2 regions of the Weizmannia sp. FSL K6-0777 genome follow, and region 1 is predicted to be linked to the other one. Evidence: predicted binding sites of a transcription regulator. Region 1 holds the regulator's gene; the other holds the start of a gene.
The links. Region 1 encodes NrdR, which represses ribonucleotide reductase genes. Its sites were predicted from a motif close to AACACNATATATNGTGTT; they were not measured.
Positions count from the first base shown of each region.

Region 2: a site for NrdR is predicted at 5,287-5,304, ahead of NST70_RS09215 (vitamin B12-dependent ribonucleotide reductase). Genes of this name have one in related genera too.

Region 1 is NZ_CP151971.1:2,214,927-2,222,448, reverse strand. It holds gene mutM (DNA-formamidopyrimidine glycosylase) at 1-357, shown strand, start outside; gene ytaF (sporulation membrane protein YtaF) at 422-1,060, shown strand; gene coaE (dephospho-CoA kinase) at 1,077-1,679, shown strand; gene NST70_RS10640 (glyceraldehyde-3-phosphate dehydrogenase) at 1,811-2,845, shown strand; gene nrdR (transcriptional regulator NrdR) at 3,130-3,588, shown strand; gene NST70_RS10630 (replication initiation and membrane attachment family protein) at 3,603-5,000, shown strand; gene dnaI (primosomal protein DnaI) at 4,997-5,941, shown strand; gene NST70_RS10620 (putative sporulation protein YtxC) at 6,067-6,903, shown strand; T-box leader at 7,019-7,241, shown strand; gene thrS (threonine--tRNA ligase) at 7,365-7,522, shown strand, end outside.
Region 2 is NZ_CP151971.1:1,943,828-1,951,349, reverse strand. It holds gene gcvT (glycine cleavage system aminomethyltransferase GcvT) at 1-747, shown strand, start outside; gene gcvPA (aminomethyl-transferring glycine dehydrogenase subunit GcvPA) at 744-2,096, shown strand; gene gcvPB (aminomethyl-transferring glycine dehydrogenase subunit GcvPB) at 2,086-3,546, shown strand; gene NST70_RS09225 (rhodanese-like domain-containing protein) at 3,582-3,968, opposite strand; gene NST70_RS09220 (biotin/lipoate A/B protein ligase family protein) at 4,215-5,051, shown strand; gene NST70_RS09215 (vitamin B12-dependent ribonucleotide reductase) at 5,397-7,522, shown strand, end outside.

The DNA of each region.
Region 1 (7,522 bases):
AAAACCTGTTTGCTCGATCAGACGGTCATTTCTGGGCTCGGGAATATTTATGTGGACGAAGCCTTGTTCCGTGCCCGCATCTATCCGGAGCGGAAAGCAAAGTCACTGACAAAAAAAGACGTACATCTTTTACACAGCGAGATCGTCCAAACGTTGCAGGAAGCCGTTGAAAAAGGCGGCAGCACGGTCCGTTCCTATGTGAATTCGCAAGGGCAGATGGGCATGTTCCAGCTCGAGCTGTATGTTTACGGCCGGAAAGGGGAGCCGTGCCGGAAATGCGGCACCCCGATTGAAAAGATGGTTACAGCAGGCCGCGGCACCCATTACTGCCCGAATTGCCAAAAGAAACGCAGATAACAGGTTGAACATTGGCCAGGCCCCCTCCATACACTAATAGCAGCGATGCAAAACGGAAGGGGCGATGGCCGTGGGTTTCCGGCTTTCGATTTTGCTATTGGCATTGGCGGTCAGCATGGATAATTTCAGCACAGGTTTTACATACGGGCTGCGGAAGATGAAGATTCCGCTTAAGTCCCTCCTCATCATCGCCGTTTGTTCGGGGGCGTCTTTATTTCTTTCCGTGCTGTTCGGGAAGAGCCTACTCCATTGGATTCGCCCGGAAACGGCAAACCGGATTGGCGGCGTGATTTTAATTTTGATCGGGGCATGGGTGATGGTCCAGTTTTTCCGGTCAAACGACGAAAAAGAAGAACCCGGGGAAAAGGTCGTGCTCAACTTTGAAATCCGCTCATTGGGCGTCGTCATCCATATTTTGAAAAAACCGACGAGCGCGGATTTTGACCGTTCCGGGGCCATTACGGGAATCGAAGCGGTCATGCTTGGGATTGCGCTCTCGCTCGATGCATTCGGTGCCGGGATCGGTGCGGGCATCATGGGCTACTCCCCGTTTCTGCTCAGTTTCCTTGTTGCCGGCATGAGCTTTTTGCTTGTCTCTTCCGGCATCCGGCTCGGCATGCTGTTTTCCCGGCTGCAATGGATCCGGAAAATTTCCTTTATACCAGGTGTTCTCCTCATTTTGATCGGTATATGCAAGTTTTAACAAGGCAGGTGGGAGTATGGCAAAGATTATCGGCTTAACAGGCGGGATTGCAAGCGGCAAAAGCACGGTGTCCAATATGCTGAAAACAAAAGGGTTTACGATTGTCGATGCGGATATTGCCGCAAGAAAAGTGGTCGAACCCGGCGAACTTGCGTATGAACAAATCATTGAAGCGTTCGGCGAAGGGATTTTGCTGCAAGATCTCACGCTTGACCGGAAAAAACTCGGGGCACTCATTTTTGCGGATGAAGCACTCCGGATGAAACTAAACAGCATTGTCCACCCTGCAGTCCGGGCCTGGATGACGCGGGAAAAGGACCGGGCAATTGAAAATGGGAAAAAAACTGTCTTTCTGGATATCCCGCTTCTTTTTGAAAGCCGGCTTACCTATATGGTTGAACGCACCATCCTCGTTTACGTGGATGGAGAGACGCAGTTAAAGAGATTAATGACCCGAAACGGCCTTTCAGAAAAAGAAGCGCAGATGCGGATCCGGGCGCAAATGCCGCTGAGCGAAAAAAAGGCACTGGCGGATGCGGTGCTCGACAACAATGGCAGCCTGGAGGAAACAAAACAGCAGCTTGAAAAAATCGTGTCAGATTGGCAGCTCGTTCCATGATGGGTACATCATGGTTTTTTTTATGCAAAAATAGGGGAATAACGCTACATAACTTTTAAAATATGATATACTAATTGATGAATAATGGATTAAAAGTATGTCATTTATTATTCGAAGGAGTTGTCTGCACTGTGGAAACAAAAATTGCGATTAATGGTTTCGGCCGCATCGGCAGAATGGTTTTCAGAAAAGCCATGATGGATAACGCTTTAAATATTGTGGCGGTGAATGCCTGCTATCCGGCGGAAACACTGGCACATTTGATTAAATATGACTCCATCCACGGCGTATTTCCCGGAGAAGTGGAAGTGGAAGAAGAGGAAGCACTCATTGTGAACGGCAAACGCATCCGGCTTTTGGCGGAACGCAATCCGGCCCAACTGCCGTGGGGAAAAATGGATATTGATGTGGTAATTGAAGCAACCGGAAAATTCAATGCAAGGGAAAAAGCCGCGCTCCATCTTCAGGCAGGCGCGAAAAAAGTACTGTTGACAGCGCCCGGGAAGAATGAAGATGTCACGATTGTTTTAGGGGTAAATGAAAACGTTTTAGATATCGAGCGGCATCATATTATCTCGAACGCTTCCTGCACCACAAACTGCCTGGCACCGGTCGCGAAAGTACTTGATGAACAATTCGGGATCGTAAACGGCCTGATGACAACAGTCCATTCTTATACGAATGACCAGAACAATATCGACAATCCGCATAAAGATTTAAGGCGTGCCCGGGCCTGTGGCAAATCGATCATTCCGACGACAACCGGGGCGGCAAAAGCGTTAGGCCTTGTTCTCCCGCAACTGAAAGGGAAACTACACGGCATGGCGCTGCGTGTTCCGACCCCGGATGTATCGCTAGTGGACCTTGTCGTCGATTTGAAAAAAGAAGTGACGGCGGAAGAAGTGAATGATGCATTTAAGGCGGCGGCGAAAGGCTCGCTGCAAGGCATTTTGGACTATACAGAAGTGCCGCTCGTTTCTTCGGATTATACGACAAATCCGTACTCGGCCATTGTCGACGGCTTATCCACGATGGTCATGGATGGAAGCAAAGTCAAGGTGCTGGCCTGGTACGATAATGAATGGGGCTATTCTTGCCGCGTCGTACAACTGGCACAGCTCGTCGCGGAAAAAATGGAAGAAACCGGGAAAATCAATATTGCCTAAGCCGAACGGAGCAGCACCAGCCTGCTCCGTTTTCGTTACCAGTTTTCAGAGCCGCGCCGGAGGATGACTTGTGCGGGACGCTGACGAAATAGAAGTGTAAACCTTTCTATTCTATTGATGGATAGATGAAAAGTGAGGACTTTTCCGGATATACAAACAGAAGATACATCCAATATGTTCTGCATGTATAAATTTCTTTCGGGAATAGGATAAACCTTTCTGTTGTCTATTCGCCTTCTTTTATATATGATGGTAGTAAGAATGTATCAGAACGGGGGGTTCATATGAAATGTCCGTCTTGCCATAGCAACAATACGCGTGTGATCGATTCAAGGCCGGTGGACGAAGGCCGTTCCATCCGCAGAAGGCGTGAATGCGAAGACTGCTCGTACCGCTTCACCACGTTTGAAAAAGTGGAAGAAACCCCGCTCATTGTCGTGAAAAAAGACGGCAACCGCGAAGAATTTAACCGTGAGAAAATTTTGCGCGGGCTGATTAAAGCGTGTGAAAAACGGCCTGTGTCGCTGGACCAGCTTGAAAAAATCTCCATGGAGATCGAAAAAGAAATCCGCAGGCAAGGATATACAGAAGTCAGTTCCACCCTGATCGGGGAAATGGTGATGGACAGGCTGTCGAAAGTGGATGAAGTGGCCTATGTCCGCTTTGCTTCCGTTTACCGCCAATTTAAAGACTTGAATGTTTTTCTCGATGAACTGAAAGAATTGCTCAACAAGAATGCTTAAACGGAGTGCCTTTTATGAAACCGATTTGGAATGAAATACAGCCAGCTGACCGTTATCGTGCATCGTCAAACGGCCTGCTTCAGGACTACGATCAAAAGGTCATTTCGCTCCTGTACCAGCCGTTAATCGGGCCGCAATGTTACAGCCTGTATATGACATTATGGAATGAAGTGGAAGTCGGCCGGCTCTGGTCCGAAGACTGGAACCATTACCATCTGATGAGCTTTTTATCCATGAATTTGTCTGAAATTTACGAAGCCCGGCTGAAGCTTGAAGGCATTGGGCTTTTGAAAACATATATGAAACAAACGGACGACATCCGCATGTTTATATACGAACTGCAGCCGCCCCTGTCCCCGGAACAGTTTTTCAACGACGGTTTGTTAAATGTTTTCCTGTACCGGCAGCTCGGCAGAACACATTTCCAGCGGTTGAAACACTTCTTCTCCGACCGCGCCGTAGAACCGGGTGAGTACCGGGACATCACCCGCTCATTCCAGGATGTGTATGCCGCAAAAATCGGCCCCGAAGTGCTGAATGAGGCGGAAGCGCAGCAACTCAGCCGGCTGGAAGAAAACCGCCGCTATATCGAAAAAACCGCCGCCCCGGTCATAAAAATCGAAAACACCCATTTTAATTTTGACCTTTTATATGCAAACTTACGTGATGAACTGATTCCGCTGCGTGCCATTACGCCGGAAGTCAGAGAAGCGATTGTGAAGCTTTCATTTTTATACGGTTTAAATGAGCTGGACATAAAGAAAATTTTGCTCCAGGCATTGACGGCAGACTTGGAAATCCGGGTGGAGGATTTGCGGAAAATCGCGCGCAGCTGGTACCAGATTGAACATCATGACGAACTGCCACGCCTTGTTGACCGCTTCCAGCCAGAAGCGGATGCGAAAGAACAAAAAGAGCCGGAAAACGATGAGGAGAAATTCCTCCGCTACCTGGAAACGACTTCTCCGAGACAAATGCTGATCGATTTTTCGGGCGGCAGCGAACCGGCGAAAGCAGATCTTGCCGCCATTGAAGAAGTCATGTTTGCCCAGCAGCTTCCCCTTGGGGTTGTAAATGTACTAATCCAATATGTTTTATTTAAAACCGATATGAAGCTGTCGAAAAATTATTTAGAAAAAGTGGCTTCCCACTGGGCGCGCAAAAAACTGAAAACCGCCAAGGAAGCGATGGCGTTTGCCAAAAAAGAAGACCGCCAGTACAAACAATGGCTGAACAATAAAGAGAAGAACGGCACCGGACGGAGAAAGCCGGTCCGGGTTGAAAAGCTGCCGGACTGGTTTAAAAAAGAAGACCAAAAAACCACTGCGACCGCGGTCCAAGCCGATGGCGAGTCAATGGAAGAAAAAAGAAAAAGGCTTGAAAAAATACGTGAACAATACAAGAAAGGGTGAAGGCGGTGGAAAACATAAATGAGACACTCAAAAGGCTTTCATCCAATCCTAGTTTCCGCAAGCGTTATGAAGAAATGAAGCAGGAAATCATCACGCATCCCGACATCCGCGCTTTTTTGGATGCACACCACGGTGAAGTCACAAAATCGATGATTGAAAAAAGCTGGATGAAACTGTACGAATTCATTTCACAGGAAAAAAATTGCAGCCGGTGCAAAAGCCTTGGCGAATGCGTGAATATGATGAAAGGGTATGTGCCGGAACTCGTTATTGAACATGGCAATATTGAGATCCACTATAAAAGGTGCCAGAAGAAAATATTGGAGGATGAGCGCAATAAAACGCGCAGGCTGATCCAAAGCATGCACATGCCGAAAAAAATATTGGAGGCGTCCTTTGGTGATTTTTTCCTTGAACAAATGGGGCGTCTTGATGCATACGATTTTGCGCATCGCTTTGTCCGTGAATACGAGCCGGGCAAAAAAATGAAGGGACTATATTTATACGGCAATTTCGGCGTCGGCAAATCGTATTTGCTTGGTGCAATTGCGAACGAGCTGGCGGACCGGAAACAGGTCTCTTCTTTAATCGTGTATGTGCCTGAGTTTTTCCGCGAAATGAAGGACTCGATCGGCGACCACTCCACCGGGGAAAAGCTGGATACGGTGAAGCAAGTGCCCGTATTGATGTTGGATGATATCGGTGCGGAAACGAACTCGAGCTGGACGCGGGATGAAGTGCTCGGCCCGATTCTCCAATACAGGATGCAGGAAGACCTTCCCACTTTTTTTACATCCAATTTCAGCTATGAGGATTTAGAGTACCATTTCACTTATACCCAGCGCGGGGAAAAGGAAGAATTGAAAGCAGCGCGCATTCTCGAGCGCATCAAATATTTAAGCGCCCCTGTCCGGATGGAGGGGCCGAACCAGCGGGCCTGACCCTTGCATGAGGGGGCCCGCTTTTTTCATTTCGTAACGCTTTCCCGTCTTCTATTTGCTGATGCCGCTTCATATACATAAGGTAAAGCAAACGAGAATGTTTTACCGTACAGGGGGGGCTTGGATTGGAATTCCTGATCAGGGACAAGGATGATGCATTATGGATAAAAGCATATTTTGCAAAGGAAAAACGGCGCACTGTGAAAATCCGGGAAGCAGTGCTGCATGGGAAAATACATTATGTTGTGGAAGCGGCCGGCAATAAACAGGAACTGCAGGCAGCCGTTGCAAATTTCATCATGAAGAAAAAAAGAAACGAGTGGATTTGTAACCAACTGAAACAAGCCTATTTTTTTCAGGCGGAAGAAGAGCAAAACCGGATACTCGAAATCGTAGACGGCATGCTGAAAGGAGAGCGGCCGGAGCTGACGGATCTGGCGGGTGAGATCGACGAACGCGCCGCTATTGAAGGAGCGGTCGCACCGCTGGTTGGCGAATCGTGCACATTGCCGCTCGCTTCCGTGCTGACGTTCCGCTTAAAAGGCTATTTTGACTGTCTTGACCGATACATCGGCATTGCGATTGACGAATACAAAATGGAACAGGAATACCAGATTTTTGTGCAAAGCCTTAGGGATTACTTAAAGCAAAAAGAACCAAAAAGGGAAAAAATAAAGCTTTGCCTCGGGGAACAGGTGAAATTTTACAACGGCCAATTCCGGGAAATGACGAGGGAAGAACTGAACGGATTGATTGACCGCAGGCTTCTGTCCAACCACCCTGTCTATATTGACTCAGTCACAATTGCACCGCTTTTATCGATTGCGCCCAGCCGGATTGAAATTTATACGGATACGCCGGACCAGGCTTTGATTCGTACGATATGCAATATTTTTGAAGAACGGGTGGCCGTGAAAAGCCGGATGCATTTTATGCACGATCAATTCGCCGCCAGTGAATAAAAAGGGGGCTTGAACCGGGGGCAAATGCAGCACGGCAACAAAATCAATCGCCATCCCTTGATTTTTTCATTGCAAACTTCTATAATTACTTACATAATCAATTGGAAATGAAAAAGTCAATGTGATGACGAGGACAACAGGATTCTGTTACCGCCTTTCAGAGAGGAAAGCCTCAGGCTGCAAGCTTTCCGGCACGGACAGGATGCTTACCGCCTCCGAACTTCAGTCGTGAACAAAATCAGTAGCGGCTGACGGATATTTCCGTTATCATACTCAAGCCGCGCGTAAAGACGTGCGGAAATGAGGGTGGAACCGCGTGTACAAAACTCGTCCCTTGCCGGGGGCGGGTTTTTTATTTTTTGGCTGTGTTTTCGTGCGGACGTGCTCGTACGGATGCCTGCAAAAAGCAGCCTCGTGCAGGCCGCCCGCGTGACAGCTTAATTTTTAAAGGAGTGGGACATATGGCAGAGATCGTAAAAATCACTTTTCCAGATGGTGCTTTAAAGGAATTTCCATTTGGAACAACAACGGAAGAGATTGCCCAATCGATCAGCCCGGGCCTCAGGAAAAAGGCGCTCGCCGGCAAACTGAACGGCAAACTGCTCGATTTGCGCACACC
Region 2 (7,522 bases), 270 kb from region 1:
CTTGTTTCACACCGGACGGAGGATGTTTCTATAACGGACATCAGCGTAAACGTTGCCCAGCTCGCGCTCCAGGGGCCGCTTGCTGCGGAAGTAATGCAAAAACTTGCGCCAGAAGCGGATGTTTTTACCATTCCATCGTTTTCATTTATTGAAAACGCAAATGTTGCCGGTTGTAAAGTGCTGCTTTCGAGAACCGGTTACACGGGCGAAGACGGCTTTGAAATTTACTGCCGCAGTGAAGATGCGCCAAAGCTGTGGGACGAAATATTGGCGAAGGGCCGGGAAAAAGGCGTTTTGCCGTGCGGGCTCGGGTCGAGGGATACGCTCCGCTTTGAAGCCGGGCTCTGCCTTTACGGCCAGGAATTGGCAGAAGACATTTCCCCGCTTGAAGCCGGCATCGGGTTTGCTGTAAAGCTTAAGAAAGAAGCGGATTTTATCGGGAAACAGGCGCTCCTTGCACAGAAAGCAGAAGGCCTGAAACGGCGCCTTGCCGGCATCGAGATGACCGGCCGCGGCATTCCGCGCCACGGATACAGCGTTTATGCAGGGGATGAACGGATTGGCATGGTGACAACCGGGACACAGTCGCCGACTTTAAAGAAAAATATCGGCCTTGCCCTTTTGCGTGTACCGTGGGACGCGCCCGGCACCGAAGTAGAAGTGGATGTTCGTTCCAAAAAGATCAAAGCCGTCGTTGTCCAAACACCGTTCTATAAAAAGCAAAAAAACGGGGAGGGGGAAAAGTGATGCACCGTTACCTGCCGATGACGGAAGAAGATAAACGCGAGATGCTGGATGCGATCGGGGTCCGAAGTGCCGGGGAACTGTTTTCCGACATCCCCGAAAAAGTGCGGTTTAAAGGGGATTACCGGATCAAAAAAGCAAAATCGGAAACGGCGCTGTTAAAAGAACTGTCAGAACTTGCCGGGAAAAATGCCAATTTAAAAGAATATGCCTCTTTTTTGGGGGCGGGGGTTTATGACCACTATATTCCAACGGTCGTGGACCATGTGATCTCAAGATCCGAATTTTATACGGCCTATACCCCTTACCAGCCGGAAATCTCGCAAGGGGAACTGCAGGCCATCTTTGAATTCCAGACGATGATTTGCGGGCTGACCGGCATGGATGTGGCCAATTCCTCGATGTATGACGGCGGCACGTCCATGGCTGAAGCGGCCATGCTTGCGGCCGGGCAGACGAAGAGGAAGAAAATATTGGTTTCAAAAGCTGTCCATCCGGAATACCGGGCCGTTTTACATACGTATGCCAGGGGACAGGGCATCACCGTGGAAGAAATACCGCTCGCAGACGGCTGTACCGACCTGGAAGCGGCCAAAAAACAAATAGACGGCGGGACAGCTGCCGTCATCGTCCAATACCCGAACTTTTTCGGTTCGCTTGAACGGTTAAAAGAAATCGGCGAACTGGCCCATGGCGAAAAAGCTTTGTTTGTTGTATCCGCCAATCTGCTTGCCTTAGGGGTGCTTGCGCCGCCGGGCGATTTCGGCGCCGATATCACAACCGGCGACTGCCAGGTCTTCGGCATTCCGGCTGCATTCGGCGGCCCGCATTGCGGCTACTTTGCGACAACGTCAAAACTGATGCGGAAAATACCGGGCCGGCTTGTTGGCGAAACAGTCGATGAGGACGGGAAAAGGGGGTATGTGCTGACGCTCCAGGCGCGCGAACAGCATATCCGCCGCGACAAAGCAACGTCCAATATTTGCTCAAACCAGGCGCTCAATGCCCTTGCCGCATCGGTGGCCATGAGCGCCCTCGGCAAAAAGGGCGTAAAAGAAATGGCACTGGCCAATATTGCAAAAGCACAGTACGCGAAAAGGAAATTGGCGGAAAAAGGGTTTGAAATCCCGTTTTCGTCTCCTTTTTTCAATGAGTTTCCCGTGAAATTGCCAAAAAGCGTTCAAGAAGTAAATGAACATTTATTACAGAAAAAAATCATCGGCGGCTATGATGCGGGCAAGGATTACCCGGAATTTGCCGGTTGCATGCTTATTGCCGTGACGGAATTGCGGTCAAAAGAAGAGATTGACCAATTGGCTGAAGAAATGGGGGTCGTGTGCTATGGAAAATGAAGAAATGTCGCTGATTTTTGAACGGTCCAAACCAGGCCGGATCGCGTATAGCCTGCCGGAAATGGACGTGCCGGAAGTGGATGCTGCTGGCCTTTTTCCGCCTGAATACATTCGCAAACAGGATGCGGAACTGCCGGAAGTGTCGGAACTGGATTTAATGCGGCACTACACAAAGCTGTCAGAAAACAACCACGGCGTCGATTCCGGTTTTTACCCGCTCGGATCCTGCACGATGAAATACAATCCGAAAATCAATGAAACGGTTGCGCGCTTTCCGGGATTTGCCCATATCCATCCGCTTCAGGATGAAAGCACCGTCCAGGGGGCGCTCGGGCTGATGTATGACCTGCAGGAACATTTAAAAGAGATTACCGGCATGGATGAAGTGACCTTGCAGCCTGCTGCCGGCGCCCACGGGGAATGGACCGGGCTGATGCTGATCCGCGCTTTCCATGAAGCAAACGGGGATACAAAGCGGACAAAAGTGATCATTCCCGACTCCGCCCACGGCACCAACCCGGCTTCCGCGACCGTTGCCGGCTTCGAAACGGTCACTGTGAAGTCGAATGAAGAAGGGCTTGTGGATCTCGACGACTTAAGAAAAATTGCCGGGGAAGATACCGCAGCGCTCATGCTTACCAATCCGAATACGCTCGGGCTGTTTGAAGCGCATATTCTTGAAATTGCAGAAATTATCCATGAGGCGGGCGGCAAACTGTATTATGACGGCGCCAACCTGAATGCCGTGCTTGCGAAGGCGCGCCCGGGCGATATGGGATTCGATGTTGTCCACCTGAATCTTCATAAAACATTTACAGGCCCGCACGGCGGCGGCGGCCCGGGTTCGGGTCCGGTCGGCGTCAAAAAAGAGCTGGTCCCGTTTTTGCCGGTGCCGGTTGTTGCGAAAAAAGGCGGCCGCTATTATCTGGATGAAGACCGGCCGCAATCAATCGGCAGGGTGAAGCCGTTTTACGGCAATTTCGGCATCAATGTCCGGGCCTATACGTATATCCGTTCAATGGGGCCGGACGGCTTGCGGGAAGTGACCGAGAATGCGGTGATCAATGCCAATTATATGATGCGGAAGCTGGCGCCGTACTACGACCTACCATATGACCGCCATTGTAAGCATGAATTTGTGTTAAGCGGCAGGCGCCAGAAAAAACTCGGGGTGCGGACGTTTGATATCGCCAAGCGGCTGCTTGATTTTGGCTTCCATCCGCCAACCGTGTATTTTCCGCTCAACGTGGAAGAGTGCATGATGATTGAGCCGACGGAAACCGAGTCGAAGGAAACGCTGGATGCCTTTATTGATGCGATGATCCAAATCGCAAAAGAAGCGGAGGAAAATCCGGAAATCGTCCAGGAAGCCCCGCATACAACCATTGTCAAACGCCTGGATGAAACGCGGGCGGCGCGAAAACCGGTTTTGCGTTATGTGAAAAAATAAAAGGAAAAATGCCGCGGCAAAGCCGCGGCATTTTTTTATTTCCCTGATTTGATTTTGCCTGTCCAGTTTTTAAAGCCGCCTTTCAACTGGTAAAGGTCGCGGCAGCCGTTTTTATAAAGCATTTCAGCGGCGCGCCCGGTGCGCGTCCCGTTCTGGCAATATAAATAAACCGGTTTATCGGTCCGGATCTCTTTTAATCTCATTTTCAGCTGAGACAGCGGAATATTGCGGGCGCCTAAAATATGTCCGTTTGCAAATTCATTCGGTTCGCGCACATCAATGAGCTGCGCTTTGCGGTAACCCGCCTTGAATTCTTCTTCCGTCAAGCTTTTCAGGATTTTTTTCTGCCGGTAGTATCTGGCGAGTGTATACGCCGCTACCGCAACAATAACAATGATGACTGTGTACCACGATTGTGACATCTGCATGCCCCCTTTCTTACCTGATGCGCTATCTACTATTATATTCGTGTTGCGCTTCTGAATCAAAATCTTTTTTTCAGAAAGCCATGTCACCGCTATTTTTTCAGTTTTTCCGCCTGAAAAGCCTGTAGCCCTTGAGTTTTTAATGTTAGCGGAAAAACCGGCACAAACGTGAGCGGGGCTTTGCCGTTTTTCGTCGTTTTTTGGTAAACTGGTAAAGTGATATTTTTAAGAAGAGGGGTTCATATGGGAAAAGAAACCTGGTTGTTTGTAGATTCAGGCCACTGTCCGCCGTTTTTTAACATGGCGCTGGATGAGGCCCTGCTCGACTGGCACAGCAAAGGGGAGATCCCGCCCGCCATCCGCTTTTACGGCTGGGATCCGGCCACCCTTTCAATCGGGTATTTCCAGCGGGCAAAACAGGAAATCGATCTCGAAGCGGTAAAACGATACGGGCTCGGCTTTGTCCGGCGTCCGACAGGGGGAAGGGCTGTTTTGCACGAGCACGAGCTGACCTACAGCGTGATCGTATCGGAAGCGCATCCGGATATGCCGAAAACGGTCACGGAAGCCTACCGTGTGATTTCGGAAGGGCTTGTCAGGGGATTTCGTGCGCTCGGCCTTGAGGCGTATTTTGCGGTGCCGCGGACGGAAGCAGAACGGGAGGCGCTAAGATCCCCGCATTCTTCGGTTTGTTTTGATACGCCGAGCTGGTACGAACTGGTCGTGGAAGGGAGAAAAGTCGCCGGCAGCGCGCAGACGCGGCAGAAAGGCGTCATTTTGCAGCACGGCTCGATTTTGCTCGATATGGATGAGGAGAAGCTGTTCAGCCTGTTTAAATATCCGAGTGACAGGGTGAGGGAAAGAATGCAGCGGAGTTTTAAGCAGAAGGCGGTTGCAATCAATGAACTACGCACCGTTCCCGTCACATACGGGGAAGCAAAAGAGGCTTTCCATAAGGGGTTTGAAGAAGGGCTCGGCATCCGGCTGGAACCGTACACCTTGACGCCGGCGCAACAGGCGTATGTGGAAGAACTGGCAGACAGGCGGTACAGGTCGGATGAATGGAATTTTAAGAGATAAATGAACATTTGTTTTTTTAGCGGCCAGAGGCATGCTTTTTCGCTATTTCCTTTTGTGCCGCGCTTTTTATGGCTGCTTTTTTGATGCAAGCGGCAAATTTTTTCGTTATGCCCGGATTTGCCTGCTTTTTCGGGGGATTTCTCGCATTTTCAGCATGTCTTATTCTTTTTTTTATTTGACAAAAAGAAAGAGGTTTGACCTAACTACAATATATGGTATATAAAAACAAAATGTCAATACAATATCTAGTGTTTTTGCTTGCGATTTTTGCCTGCGGTGTGCTATTTTAAAGGAGGCAGAACCACCAGAGAATTTGCATGGAGAAATAGAGAAGGAGTTGTCGTTATGTCTGTTGCTTCGACAGAAAAATTATGGGATGTGGAGAAGCTGAACGAAGATATCCGCTTATTTCCGCAGGTCCATCCGATTACACCGGATATGAACATCACGTACAAAGGCGTTTCAAGGCTTGTCATGATTGACAGATACGCGTTTAAAGACACGGAAAAAGTCACATTGGGCAAGGGCGATTTTGTTGTCCTCACGATTAAAGAAGACCCGAAATTTCCGGCCAGGGGGCTCGGCGTCATCAAAGAAATCGACTGGGAAAAAAATGAAGCGGAAGTCTTAATTGAAGAAGATTACCGCCAGGCCCTGGAACACCCGGATGAAAGAGAAACAGGGGTCATCAAAAGGCCGCTTGATATCATTGAGAAGCCGCTTGAAGTCTACTACGAACAAATCGCAAAACGGAATGCAACCGGCTTAGCGGCAGTGGAAAAAACAGAAGAGAAACGGAAAGAATGGTTTGGGAAGTTTTACAATGAACTGAAAAACTTAAACTTCATCCCGGCAGGCCGCGTCCTCTACGGCGCAGGGTCGGAAACGGAAGTTACTTATTTTAATTGTTATGTGATGCCGTTTGTACCGGATTCGCGGGAAGGCATTTCCGAACACCGCAAACAAGTGATGGAAATTATGAGCCGCGGCGGCGGGGTTGGGACAAACGGTTCGACGCTGCGCCCGCGCAATACGCTGGCAAGGGGCGTCAACGGCAAATCAAGCGGCTCTGTCTCATGGCTCGATGACATCGCCAAACTCACGCACCTGGTCGAACAGGGCGGCAGTCGCAGGGGAGCGCAAATGATCATGCTGGCTGTCTGGCATCCGGACATTGTCGAATTTATCATTTCGAAAATGCAGAATCCGCGGATTTTGCGTTTCCTGATCGAAAATACGAACGATGAGTGGATCCGCAAGCTAGCCCACGACAAATTGAAATTCACGCCGCTTTCCGAAATGGAAAGGCAAATGTACCATGGGATTGTGAACTACAAACATATTCCGGGACAGGGCGGCTTTACGGACGAAGTCATGAAAGAGGCGGAAGAAAAACTGGCAACAGGCGGGCATTACACCGTCCATAATCCGGAATTTTTAACCGGCGCCAATATTTCCGTCTGCCTCACAAAAGAATTTATGGAAGCAGTTGAACAAGACGCGGAATTCGAACTGAAATTTCCGGATGTGGAAAATTACAGCGAAGAAGAAATGCGCATATATAATGAAGAATGGCATAAAATCGGCGATGTGCGCGAATGGGAAAAACTCGGCCGCAAAGTGCGCGTCTACCGCAAAATCAAAGCAAAAGAACTTTGGAATTTGATTAACATCTGCGCGACTTACTCGGCGGAACCGGGCGTCTTCTTTATCGACAACGCCAACGACATGACAAACGCAAAAGCATACGGCCAGAAAGTCGTCGCAACGAATCCTTGCGGAGAGCAACCGCTCGCGCCCTATTCCGTCTGCAACCTCGCAGCGGTCAATCTTGCAAAAATGGTCGACAAAGAAACGAAAGAAGTGCGCTGGGACCAATTGAAACAAACCGTCCATACCGGCGTCCGCATGCAGGACAATGTCATTGACGCGACCCCGTACTTCCTGAAAGAAAACAAAAAACAGGCGCTCGGGGAACGGCGTGTCGGCCTTGGCGTTATGGGCTTAGCCGACCTTCTCATTTATATGGAAAAAGAATACGGATCCGAAGAAGGCAATAAACTTGTCGACAAAGTGTTTGAAACGATCGCGACCGAAGCATACCGCGCATCCATTGAGATCGCAAAAGAAAAGGGGAGTTTCCCGTTTTTAACGGGTGAAAGCGAAGAAGAGACAAACCGCCTGCGCCATGCATTCACGGAAACCGGCTATATGAAAAACATGCCGGAAGACATCCGCAAGGCGATTTTAAAACACGGCATCCGGAACTCCCATCTGCTAACCGTTGCACCAACCGGATCGACCGGCACCATGGTTGGCGTTTCCACTGGGCTGGAACCGTATTTTTCCTTTTCCTATTTCCGCAGCGGGCGCCTCGGCAAATTTATCGAGGTCAATGCGGATATCGTCCAGGAGTATCTGGATAAGCACCCGGAAACGGACAAAGACCATCTGCCAAACTGGTTTGTAAC